DNA from 2 places in the Devosia sp. 919 genome. Region 1 is predicted to be linked to the other one. Evidence: predicted binding sites of a transcription regulator. Region 1 holds the regulator's gene; the other holds the start of a gene.

Region 1 (6,456 bases):
CGGGGAATGGCGCTCATTTGGGGGATCCTTGCCGGGCCTTGCTGCGCCCGGCCGAGGCGCGGGCGGATTGATCAAGGGCGCGCGCCACATCATGCCAGATGGGGCAATTGGTGCCGGGCGTGCTGCGGCCGCTCGCCTGGGGGGCAGTCGTGGCGGCGCCGCTTTTCTTGCGGAAAAACAGGTTCATGCTTGCAGTGCTGCTGTTTGAAGGCGGGTGAGTTCGGCGATGCCGGTTTCGGCCAGACCCATGAGCTGGTCGAGTTCGTCGCGGCTGAAGGGGGCCTGCTCGGCAGTGCCCTGGATTTCCACGAACTTGCCTGAGCCGGTCATGACGAAATTGGCATCGGTATGGGCTTCCACGTCCTCGAGATAATCGAGATCGAGCACGGGGGTGCCGCGATAGATGCCGCAGGACACGGCGGCCACGGAATCGCGCAAGGCCGGACCGCGCGTAAGCTTGCGCTCGTCCATCCAGCGGATGGCATCGGCAAGCGCGACATAAGCGCCGGTGATGGCGGCGGTGCGGGTACCGCCATCGGCTTCCAGCACGTCGCAATCGAGGGTGACCTGGTTTTCGCCGAGCATGGGCAAGTCGACTACGGCGCGCAGGGAGCGGCCGATCAGGCGCTGGATTTCCTGGGTGCGGCCCGATTGCTTGCCGGCGGTCGCTTCGCGGCGGGTGCGCGATCCGGTGGCGCGGGGCAGCATGCCGTATTCGGCAGTGACCCAGCCCTGGCCCTTGTTGCGCAGCCAGCCCGGCAGATTGGTTTCCACCGAAGCGGTCACCAGAACCTTGGTGTCGCCGAACGAGACAAGGCAGGATCCCTCGGCTTTCAGCGAAACATTGCGCTCGATGGAAATCGCGCGCATCTGGTTGGGTTCGCGTCCGGAAGGGCGCATAGGCAATCACCTTGGCAGTAAAGAACAGTTAACCGCCTCTTAACCCTCTCTGCAGGTCCTCACAAGCCGGGCTGGCTTGGCGAATGGCCGCAATGCCCCTAAATGAATGGGGAGGGTTAAAGCCGACAATTTGAACGAATATGATGGTCAAGCCACCCGAAGACTTTCTCGCCGTCCTCAATACGCGCAGCCAAGACATCTTCCGGCGCATCGTGGAACGCTATCTCGACACAGGCCAGCCGGTGGGTTCGCGTGATCTGAGCCGCATGCTGCAACTGGGGCTGTCGCCGGCTTCGGTGCGCAATGTGATGGCCGATCTCGAAGATCTCGGGCTGATTGCCGCACCCCATGTTTCGGCGGGGCGCGCGCCGACCCAGGAGGGCCTGCGCTTTTTCGTTGATGCGATGCTGGAAGTGGGTGCCGTCGACGAGCGCGAGCGCAATCGCATTGCCCAGCACATCGCCGAAACCGCGCAGGGCGGGCAGGTGGAAGACCTCCTCGCCGAGGCCAGCCAGCTGCTGTCGGGGCTAAGTCAGGGCGCGGGCGTCGTGATCGCGACCAAAGCGGATATGGTGCTCAAGCACATCGAATTTGTCCGGCTCGACCAAGCTCGCGCGATGGCGATCCTGGTGGGGGAGGACGGGCAGGTGGAAAACCGCATCCTGCCCCTGCCCCCGGGCCTGACCGCCAGTGCGCTGCAACAGGCCAGCAATTACCTTGCCCATCATGTGGTGGGGCGCACCATTGCGGAAGCGCGCAAGGCGCTGGGCGAGCAGCGCGCCGAGCAGCGGACGGAACTGGACGAGTTGACCCAAAAGCTCGTTGATTCCGGGATCGCGACACTGAGCCAGCCATCGCCGGCAGCGCAGCCAACGGTGATCGTGCGGGGCCGGGCCAATCTGTTGAATGACACCATGGCGTCCGAAGACATGGCGCGCATGCGACAGCTATTCGACGAACTCGAAAGCAAGGACGGGTTGCTGGAACTCTTGGGAGATGCGGAAAACGCTCAGGGCGTGCGCATCTTTATCGGCTCGGAAAACAAGTTGTTTTCCCTTTCGGGATCTTCGGTGATCCTGAGCCCCTACAAGGACGCCAATGACAAGGTGGTGGGCGTGCTTGGGGTTATCGGGCCGACGCGGCTCAATTATGCCCGTATCGTGCCGGTGGTGGACTATACGGCCAATGTCATCACCTCGATGATGGCGCGTAAGGGGCGCGGCTAGGGAGGGTTGAAAAAGCCGGTGCATTGACCGATATCGGAGCCAAATTCATTCCCAATGCGAAAGCTTGCCCTTATGAGCGACGAAAACACCTCGCCCAGCGAAGAATTCGAGATCGAAACGCCCGTACCGGAAAGCGAAGTGGATCCCGTGGAAGCCTTGCGCGCCGAGAATGCCGAGCTCAAGGACCGGGTGCTGCGCACGGCAGCGGAGATGGAAAACCTGCGCAAGCGCATGGAACGCGATATTGCCGATACGCGCTCCTATGCCATTTCGGGGTTTGCCCGCGACATGCTCTCGGCCACCGATGCACTGAGCCGGGCGCTGATGGTGCTGCCGCCCGAAGCGCGCGAATCGGGCGATGCCACGACCAAGTCCCTGATCGAGGGCATCGAGATGACCGAGCGCGAAATGCAGCGCCTCCTCGCCAAGCATGGCGTCAAGCCGATCGAAGCCGAAGGGCAGAAGTTCGATCCGCACAAGCACCAGGCGATGTTTGAAGTGCCCGATCCCAGCCATCCCGAAGGGACGGTGGTGCAGGTGGTGCAGACCGGCTTTGCCATCGGCGATCGCGTGCTGCGCCCGGCGATGGTTGGTGTGGCCAAGGGTGGCCCGCGCGCCGCAGAAGGCGCCGAAACGGTTGATAAATCAGCCTGATTGCTCAGGTACGGTTCTGAAAATCCCCGCTTTGGCGGGGATTTTTGTTTGTAGGGGATGGTGAGGGCACCCTACCCTAAAATATCCCTGCTCATCAGGCGGCCGATGCCCGCGTCCTGCATCTGGGTCCAGGCTTGTTGCAGTGAACCATTGCTGTCGATGGCGCGGCTGGCGTCTTCGATCACGCTGACATCAAGGCCCGCCTCGGCGGCATCGAGCGCGGTCCAGGCGACGCAGAAATCGGTGGCGAGACCCGCAACATAGATCTTGGCGAGGCGCCGTTCGGCGAGATAACCGCCCAGGCCGGTGCGGGTGCGGCGGTCGGCTTCCTGGAAGCCGGAATAGGAATCAACGCCGCGGTTATAGCCTTTGCGGATGGTCAGCTGCGCATGGGGAATATCGAGATCGGCCGAAATCTGCGCCCCATGGGTGTCCCAAACGCAATGGTCGGGCCACAGGACCTGGGTGCCATAGGGCAGCTCGATGGTTTGGAAGGGTTGGGTGCCGGGATGCTGGCTGGCAAAGGAGATGTGATCGGCGGGGTGCCAGTCCTGGGTCAGCACCACATGGGTAAAGCGGCGGGCCAGCTGGTTGATCAACGGCACGATTTCGTCACCGCCGGGCACGGCAAGGCTGCCGCCGGGCAGGAAATCATTTTGCACATCCACCACGATCAGAACGTCATGCGGGGTGATGTCGAAGGTCATGTCGCATCCTTGCTTGGGCGGTGGATCCAGCTGGCGCGGAGCAAGCCGCGCACGGAATTACCGAGATAAATGGCGTCGGCGTTTGCCAGGTCATCAAGGGTCAGGCGCGCCTCCCTGGCTGCGCCGGTTGCGAGCAGTTCAGCACGCAAGGTGCCGGGCAGCAAGCCGGCCTCGGCCGGCGGGGTGAGGAGCACGCCGCCCTCGCGCAGGAACAGGGAGGTAATGGAGCCTTCAGTCAGCTCGCCGCGCTCGTTGAGAAAGACGACTTCATCGACGCCAAGCACGGCCGCGGCGCGCTGGCGCGGCTCGTCGTAAAAAGCGCGGTTGGTGGTTTTATGCGCCAGCCAGAGCGAGCCGGAATCGAGCCGCTCCTCAGCAACCGCGAAGCGGAACTGCGCCGGGTTGGCCGGCAACGGGGTGGCGGACAGGCCGAGCCCCGCCACCTGGTCGAGAGTAAGGCGCACCCGCATGGCCGGCTCGCTCCAGCCGGCAGCGGTGTCGGTGAGGAGGCTTGTTGCGGCGTAGCGGTCGAACGGCATGTTGAAATATTGCGCGGAAGCGGCGATGCGATCGAGATGGCGCTCGAGCAGCCAAAAGCTCGTGGTGTTGGTCCAGCGCAGGGTTTCGATCAGGCAGATGGGTGGGCTCTTGTCCGCAAGAAAAGCCATTTTCAGCAGTGCTTCCTCATATTCGTCCTCGGCCACCGAGTCGGCGACGATGCCCCCGCCGATGCCGATTTCCCCCCGCCCTTCCCCGTCGATCACGGCGGTGCGGATGGCCACATTGAGCGTGAGGTCCCCATTGGGGGCGAAATAGCCGATCGAGCCGGTGTAAAGCCCGCGCGGTTCGGCCTCCACCGCGGCGATGATTTCCATGGCCCGCAGTTTTGGCGCCCCGGTGATGGAGCCGCAGGGAAAGAGCTGGGCGAGGAGCTGGGTGGTGGACACATCGGGCAGGCGCTGGGCGGTGATGCCCGAAGTCATGGTGTGGAGCGTGCGCAGGGTTTGCACGGAAAAGAGGTCGGTGACCTCAACCGAGCCCACGGCGCTGATGCGGGACAGATCGTTGCGCAGGAGATCAACAATCATCAGGTTTTCGGCGCGGTTCTTGGGATCGGCGGCCAGCGCGGCGCGGCCCGCTTCGTCCTGTACAATGGTGCCGGCGCGGCGGCGGGTGCCCTTCATCGGGCGAGCGGACAGCGTGCCGCCGGTGCTGGCGACAAAGAGTTCGGGCGAGCGCGACAAGATCCAGTGCTCGCCGGTGTTGATGAGCGCGCCATAGGCAACCTGCTGCTTGCGCGCGAGATCGCGATAAAGCGCGGCCGGGTGGCCTTCGAGGCGGAAGCGGGCCTTGAAGGTGAGATTGACCTGATAGGTGTCGCCGGCGCCGATCCATTGCTGCACTTGCCCCAAGCCCAGGGCGTAATCGGCAAAGGGCCGGCTAGGGACGAGGTCGAGGGCTTCTGCGCCCTGCCCGGCTATGGCGCTGTCGAGGCGTTGGTCTACTTCCCCGGCGGACAAGCGTTGGGGCGCGCTGTAGAGGCCAAGCCAAAGCAGGGGAAAAGGCGAGCGCTCGGGCAGGAGGGGCTCGAGGCGCTCTTCAAACAAAAATCCGAGCTCATAGCTCAGAAACCCCGCGGCCCAGAAGCCCTGCTGCTTGGCTCGTTCAAGTTCCGCCAGGGCCCTTCGGGCTTCCTCGCTGGTATGGGCCACAAGGATGGCGTGCGGGTCCGTGAACAGCAGATTGGTGCCGTCGGGCGCGAGATTGTCGTGGAGCAGCACTGAGCCGGGAGCGAACATGGCTTTGATTCTATTGTGGATGGGCCGCCGTGCAAAGCCACTTGGCGCGAGCGCGGCCGGGTGGCACAAGCAGCGCCGGGCCGGCACGATGACGGCCCCGGAGGGCCCCTCGTTCAGGCAAATCGCTTTTGTTCTGCTTGAACGCTTCCAGCCCCCCTCCTATATACCCCTCACGCTCAGCAATGAGCACACCCAATTCAAGGAAACCCGGCTCCGAAGGCCCTGGAAACCCGCTTTCAAGAGGGGTTTCGATCAAGGGTTTTGCTTAAAAAGAGGCACGTTATGGCTAAAGTAATCGGTATCGACCTGGGCACCACCAATAGCTGCGTCGCCGTGATGGACGGCAGCAATCCCAAGGTGATTGAAAACGCCGAAGGGGCGCGTACCACCCCCTCCATGGTGGCATTTTCCAAGGATGGCGAGCGTTTGGTTGGCCAGCCGGCCAAACGGCAGGCCGTGACCAATCCCGAAGGCACGCTGTTTGCCGTCAAGCGCCTGATTGGACGCCGCTTCGATGACGCGGTTGTGGCCAAGGACAAGAACCTGGTGCCCTTCAAGATCGTCAAGGCGGACAATGGCGACGCCTGGGTGGAAGCCTCGGGCGAGAAATATTCGCCCTCGCAGGTCTCGGCCATGATCCTGCAGAAGATGAAGGAAACCGCCGAGTCCTACCTCGGTGAAACCGTCACCCAGGCGGTGATCACGGTTCCCGCTTACTTCAACGATTCGCAGCGCCAGGCGACCAAGGACGCCGGCAAGATTGCCGGCCTTGAAGTGCTGCGCATCATCAACGAGCCGACTGCTGCAGCGCTGGCCTATGGCCTCGACAAGAAGAACAGCGGCACCATCGCCGTGTACGACCTTGGCGGCGGCACCTTCGACGTCTCGATCCTCGAGATCGGCGATGGCGTGTTTGAGGTGAAGTCCACCAATGGCGACACGTTCCTGGGCGGCGAAGACTTCGACAACCGCTTGATGGATTATCTGGCCGACGAGTTCAAGAAAGAGCAGGGCATCGACCTGCGCAATGACAAGCTCGCCCTGCAGCGCCTCAAGGAAGCTGCCGAAAAGGCCAAGATTGAACTTTCGAGCGCAACCCAGACCGAAATCAACCTGCCCTTTATCACGGCAGACGCTTCGGGCCCCAAGCACCTGACGCTCAAGCTGACG
Region 2 (6,456 bases), 920 kb from region 1:
GGCCAGGGTAATGGCTTCGAGCAAACCGATGCTTTCGAGCTGACGCAGCACATCGGCGCCGCCCTGTCGGGGCAGGAAATCGGCCGGTTCAGCCAATGCGCCCGCTTCGAGGGCGAGGCGCGGCACCAGATCAAAGCCGGTGGGCCGGCGCTGGGGCAAGGTCACGACGGGCTGGACGTGAAAGAGCAGCCGCCCTTCGCCAAAGGCGCGCCGCACGGTTTCGAGCGGAATCGTGGGTTCGCGTGGTGGCGGCACGATGGTCGCGGCTGGGGCAGGTCGCAGCGCGGCGGGTGCGGCCTGAGGTTGGGCCGCCCTTTCCTCGATATCGGCGACGGCTTCGGCGACCTGGCGGATCACGGTGCCCAGAACGGAGATGTCGGCTTCGACGGCGCCGAGGCGCGGGCCGGCATTGAGGTCGGCCATGGCGTTGATGCGCTGGCCGAGCACGGCGCCAGCCTTGGCATCGGTGGAAAGGAGGCGCGACAATTCCTCGATGGCGCGCTCGAGCCGCTGCTCGGCGCGCTGGCGCAGGACGCGCTCATGGGCGGTAACGGCGATGCAGCCGAAAACCAGCGCGGCGAGAATGGCCTGGGCGGGGGTGAAGGCGAGCCCGAAATAGGCCGCAGCTCCAGCTGCTGCCGCGGAAACCGCTATAAAGGTGTAAACCAGGCCCTGCACAGCGCGATGCGATCCCCAAAACGGCGCCGGGATTCGGCCCCAATGTTCTTAGCATCGCCCCGGCCCTGGCTGGAACGGAATATTTACCCTGTTGGAGAACAATCGGCGGGCGTCGAACTATACCAAAGGCAAAGCCGCAATGGCGACAAACACTGGGGAACCCCTGGCAGTGCCGGGCCGGCTGCTCCTGATCGAGCGTGATCAGCGATCGGTGCGGCACCTCAAAGAAGCTCTCTCGGGGCAATTGCAGCCAGCGCCACAGCTTGCCCTGGCGGCCTGCGGCCGGACCGGGGCGGAAACCTTGCGGCGCGAAGCCTTTGACCTGGTGCTGGTGGATCTCGGAAGCCTCGAAGATCCCGGCCCTGACGAGGCGATGGCGCGACTGGTCAAACTGGCCGATGGCGCGCTGGTGATTGCCCTGTCGGATGGTGGTTCGGTGTCGGCATCGCTGGTGGCGATGCGGGCTGGGGCGCATGATTGCCTGACCAAGCCGGTTGACGGGGCAACGCTGTTGACGCGAATCGGCGAGCTGGCACAGCGCCACGGCAAGGCCAGTGCCCTTTTGGGTGAGCCCGCCCTGCCCCGGCCCTCGGCCGATTTTGCCGGCTTTGTGGGTGGCTCAGGGGCGATGCAGGCCGTTTACGAGCAGATCATGCGGATCGCGCCTTCCCCTGCCCCGGTGTTCATCACCGGGGAAAGCGGCACCGGCAAGAATTTGTGCGCCGAGGCGCTGCATGGCAGCAGCCCGCGCGCTGGCCGCCCCATGGTCGTGGTGAACTGCGCGGCAGCCGACGCTGATTCCTTGGCACGCGAATTGTTCGGCGCCGGCTCGGATGGCGTCGGCGCGGCGCGGCGGGCGGATGGCGGCACGCTGTTTCTTGACGAAGTTGCGCAACTCGACCCCGAACTGCAGGCCAAGCTGCTGCACCTGTTGCAGACCGGCCGGATCACTGGCGAGGGCGAGGTGCCAACCAACGCGCTCGATATACGAGTGGTTTGCGCCACCAAGGAGCCGCTGACGCAGCTGATCGAAACCCGGCAATTGCGCGAAGACCTGTTTTACCGGCTGCATGTGTTGCCGATCCACCTGCCGCCGCTGCGGCAACGGCCAAGCGACGTGTTGCCCCTCGCCCGCCATTTCCTTGAGCGGTTCGGGCGCGAGCAGGGCAAGCAGTTCTCCGGGTTTTCGCCCGAGGCGGTTGCGGTCCTGGGCGGATCGGAATGGCCCGGCAATGTGCGGCAGCTCGAGAACCTGATGCGGCGCATCGCCGTGCTCGCCGATGGCGGCGAGGTGAGTGCGGCCATGGTGGCTTCGAGCGCTGCAGTGGGCGAACTGGGCCCCGGCGGCAATCGGGCCGAGCGCCGTTCGCCGGTGCGGCCAATGTGGGAGCAGGAACAGCGCATCATCGAGGATGCCATTGCCAGCTTTGGCGGCAATATCTCGCTGGCGGCAGCGGCCCTGGAGATCAGCCCCTCGACCATCTACCGCAAGCGCCAGGGCTGGGCTGGGCTGGAGGTGGCCAGCTAGCCTGCTGCCAGGGTTTGACAGGGCACGGATTTAGATCAAGCCCGGTTCAGCAATGGAGGTGAGTTGTGACCACTGGTCATGTGTTTATCGGCACCAGCCTGGATGGCTTTATCGCGCGCAAGAATGACGACATCGCCTGGCTGACGGATTACCCGACGCTTGGCGAGGATCACGGTTTCAACGCCCATATGGAACGGATGGATGGGGTGATCATGGGGCGCGGCACCTATGAGGTGATCAAGCATTTCCGGCCGTGGTTTTATTCCAAGCCCGTGCTGGTGCTGAGCGGCAGCATCACCCAGACCGATGTGCCCGAGGAGATTGCCGACAAAGTCGAGATTGTGGATGCAACGCCCGAGGGGGCGATGCAACTGGTCGCGGGCCGGGGCTGGCGCGCGGCTTATGTGGATGGCGGCAAACTGATCCAGGCGTTTTTGCGCGCCGGGCTGATCGAGGATCTGGTGATCAGCCGCATTCCGGTGTTGATCGGCGAGGGCATTCCCCTGTTCGGGCCGCTTGGGGCCGACCTGGTGCTCGAGCATGTGGAAACCCAGGCCTTTCCATCGGGCCTGGTGCAATCGCGCTATCGCGTCCCCGGCAATGCGGCCTAAAGGCTGCTGGCCTGGCGGGCCTTGTTCCGATCGAGCCCCAGGCGGTGCTCGCGGAAGATGATGAAGATGCCCGAAGCGATCACGATCGCAGCGCCGCCCAGCATGGGCAGCGTCGGGATGTCGCCGAAAGCGAAGTAACCCACCGCCAAGCCGAGCAGCAGCGAGGTATATTCAAAGGGCGCAATCACCGACATTTCGGCATGGCGATAGCTGGCGGTGAGGAGGATCTGCCCAACACCCCCCGCAATGCCGGCCAGGACGAGGATCACGGTCTGCTCGAGCGTGGGCCAAACCCAGCCGAATGGCAGGGTCAACAGCGACAGCACCGAGCCGGTGATGAAGAAATACAGCACGATGGTTTCGGTGCGCTCGGTTTGCACGAGGCGGCGCACCTGCATCATGGCAAAGGCCGAAAAGATCGCTGCCAGGAGCGCGGCGAGTGCGCCCAGGGTTTCGCCGGTGCCCATGGCGGTTTGCCCGCTCAGGATGGTGAGCCGCGGCCAAAGCATGATGATCACGCCGACCAGGCCCACGATCACCGCCGTCCAGCGGTAAAGCTGCACCCGCTCCTTGAGCAGCACGGCGCCCAGAACCACCACGACCAGCGGCGCGGCATAGCCAATGGCAATGGCCTCGGGCAGCGGCAGCATGGTCAGCCCGTAAAAGCTCAGGCCCATGGAGGCGATGCCGATGAGGCCACGCAGCACATGGCCGAACGGATTGTTGGTGTGCAGGCCGAAACGCAGATTGCCCTGCCAGGCGAGATAAACCAGCACCGGCACGATGGCGAAAAAACAGCGGTAGAACACGAGTTCGCCCGCAGGAATGTTCTCGGCCGCCTTGATCAGGGCCGACATCGCCACGAAAACGCAGACCGAAGCAACCTTGAGGGTGATGCCACGTAGCGGAGCAACCGTGGCAGGTGGAGAAAAAGCCGGGTTGGCCCCGCCGGAAAGTGTCACTTGCGTCTCGTTTGCGCTGGCTTAGTTGGCAGCGGCTTTTTCGAGTTTTTCCTTGGCCTGGCGGGCGGTGGCGAAGGCCTTGTGCTCGGGGCCCATGGCGCTGCCGGATTTGACAACGGCGCCGGCGGCATCGAGCAGTTCCCATTGCCAATTGGCGTTCTGGCCACTGCCGCCCTTGAGGCGCAGGCGGATCTGGAGGGGTTGAGCTGGTGTGTTCATGGCTTCCCTTATGCCCCAAGCCCTGGGGCGATGAAAGCCCCAAGGCAACCCGCAATGGCGGTTAAACCGCTGTGCGGCGATATTCGATCTTGTCGCCCCAGAAGGCGATCATATCGCGGATGGGCTCCACCAATGGACAAGGATCGGGATAATACCAGGCAGCATCCTCGGCAGTCGCCGTCAGGGTCTTGATGGTGTAGTAGGAGGCCTCGCCCTTATAGGGGCAGGTGGTGTGGGTGTCGGTGGCCTCGAGAATACCGGGCTGGATGTCCTCGCGCGGCAAGTAAATGCGCAGCGGCGAGCCGGGCTCATCGACTTCCAGCGCCCGGATGGAATCGGCAATTTCCGCGTCATCGAAGATGACATGGACGCGGCCTTCGGCCGGCCGGATCTTGATGTCTTTATCCAGACATTGAACGGTCATGATCTCGTGCCTTTCTAGCTGTGCGTATCGGTGCTCAACGCATCATCCCCGCCCGGGGTTCACCCTGCCCCGGCTTGACTCGGATGCGCCCCCTGCATATATCAGCGACACCCTGTTAGCACTCTCACTCGGTGAGTGCCAAAGGGCGCGAATTTGCAGTCCCGATGATGCTATAGGAGCAATCATGAGCTTCCGTCCCCTCCACGACCGCGTGGTCGTCCGCCGTCTCGACAGCGAGGAAAAGACTAAAGGCGGGATCATCATTCCCGACACCGCCAAGGAAAAGCCCTCCGAAGGCGTTATTGTTGCAGTTGGCCCAGGTGCCCGCGATGACAGCGGCAAGGTTGTGGCGCTGGACGTCAAGGCCGGCGACCGCGTGCTGTTTGGCAAGTGGAGCGGCACCGAAGTCAAGGTCGACGGTGAAGACCTGCTGATCATGAAAGAATCCGACATCATGGGCATCGTCGAAGCGTAAGGCGATTTGCTCGGTCAAATAGCCCGCTTCCCTGCCCTTTTCCCTGTCTGCACTTTAAGGAGCGCCTCACATGGCAGCTAAAGAAGTAAAGTTCTCCACCGACGCGCGCGACAAGATGCTGCGTGGCGTCAACATCCTGGCCAATGCGGTCAAGGTGACCCTCGGCCCCAAGGGTCGTAACGTCGTTATCGAAAAGTCCTTCGGTGCTCCGCGCATCACCAAGGACGGCGTGACCGTTGCCAAGGAAATCGAACTGGAAGACAAGTTCGAGAACCTGGGCGCGCAGCTGCTGCGTTCGGTCGCCTCCAAGACCAACGATATCGCCGGCGACGGCACCACCACCGCGACCGTTCTGGGTCAGGCCATTGTTGTTGAAGGCGTCAAGGCTGTTGCCGCCGGCTTCAACCCAATGGATCTGAAGCGCGGCATCGACATGGCCGTGGAAGAAGTCGTGGCTTCGCTCAAGGCCGCTTCGTCCAAGATCAAGTCGTCGTCCGAAGTTGCCCAGGTCGGCACCATTTCGGCCAATGGCGAATCGTCCATCGGCGACATGATTGCCGAAGCCATGCAGAAGGTCGGCAACGAGGGTGTGATCACTGTCGAGGAAGCCAAGACTGCCGAGACCGAGCTCGATGTCGTTGAAGGCATGCAGTTCGACCGCGGCTATCTCAGCCCCTATTTCGTGACCAATGCCGAGAAGATGACTGCCGTTCTGGAAGATCCCGTGATCCTCCTCCACGAAAAGAAGCTCTCGAACCTGCAGGCCATCCTGCCGATCCTTGAGTCGGTTGTGCAGAGCCAGCGCCCGCTGCTGATCATTGCCGAAGACATTGAAGGTGAGGCTCTTGCGACCCTCGTCGTCAACCGTCTGCGCGGTGGCCTCAAGGTTGCTGCCGTCAAGGCTCCGGGCTTCGGCGATCGCCGCAAGGCCATGCTGGAAGACATCGCCATCCTGACCGGTGGCCAGGTGATCTCCGAAGATCTCGGCATCAAGCTCGAGAACGTGACCATCGACATGCTGGGCACTGCCAAGCGCGTTGAGATCACCAAGGAAAACACCACGATCGTTGATGGTGCCGGCACCCAGGAAGACATCCAGGGTCGCGTTGGCCAGATCAAGGCGCAGATCGAGGAAACCACTTCGGACTACGACAAGGAAAAGCTGCAGGAACGCCTGGCCAAGCTCGCTGGCGGTGTCGCCGTGATCCGCGTCGGCGGCTCCACGGAAGTGGAAGTCAAGGAGCGCAAGGACCGCGTCGATGACGCTCTCAACGCTACCCGCGCTGCCGTTGAAGAAGGCATTGTTGCTGGTGGTGGCGTGGCGCTGCTGCGCGCTTCCAACGCAATGACCGTCAAGGGCATCAACGCCGACCAGGACGCTGGTATCGCCATCGTCAAGCGCGCTCTGCAGGAGCCCGTACGCACCATTGCCAATAACGCCGGTGCCGAAGGCTCCGTGGTTGTGGGCAAGATCCTCGAGAACTCCTCGCTCACCTTCGGCTACAACGCCGCAACCGGCGAGTATGGCGATCTGGTGCAGCTGGGCGTTATCGACCCGG

Evidence for each region. The regulator HrcA, encoded in region 1, represses chaperone genes, less so after heat shock. The targets are predictions, from matches to a motif close to GTTAGCACTCNCNNNNNGNGAGTGCTAAC.
Region 2: a site for HrcA is predicted at 4,537-4,565, ahead of groES (co-chaperone GroES). Genes of this name have one in related genera too.

The regions. Positions count from the first base shown of each region.
Region 1 covers NZ_JABAOL010000001.1:256,502-262,957, reverse strand. Annotated here, with positions in the region: gene HRQ64_RS01325 (non-canonical purine NTP pyrophosphatase) at 1-17, opposite strand, end outside; gene HRQ64_RS01320 (hypothetical protein) at 14-187, opposite strand; gene rph (ribonuclease PH) at 184-900, opposite strand; gene hrcA (heat-inducible transcriptional repressor HrcA) at 1,041-2,126, shown strand; gene grpE (nucleotide exchange factor GrpE) at 2,199-2,780, shown strand; gene pncA (bifunctional nicotinamidase/pyrazinamidase) at 2,852-3,487, opposite strand; gene pabB (aminodeoxychorismate synthase component I) at 3,484-5,286, opposite strand; gene dnaK (molecular chaperone DnaK) at 5,569-6,456, shown strand, end outside.
Region 2 covers NZ_JABAOL010000001.1:1,177,582-1,184,037, reverse strand. Annotated here, with positions in the region: gene HRQ64_RS05685 (EAL domain-containing protein) at 1-678, opposite strand, end outside; gene HRQ64_RS05680 (sigma-54 dependent transcriptional regulator) at 818-2,206, shown strand; gene HRQ64_RS05675 (dihydrofolate reductase family protein) at 2,272-2,817, shown strand; gene HRQ64_RS05670 (DMT family transporter) at 2,814-3,779, opposite strand; gene HRQ64_RS05665 (hypothetical protein) at 3,801-3,998, opposite strand; gene HRQ64_RS05660 (DUF427 domain-containing protein) at 4,060-4,422, opposite strand; gene groES (co-chaperone GroES) at 4,607-4,897, shown strand; gene groL (chaperonin GroEL) at 4,968-6,456, shown strand, end outside.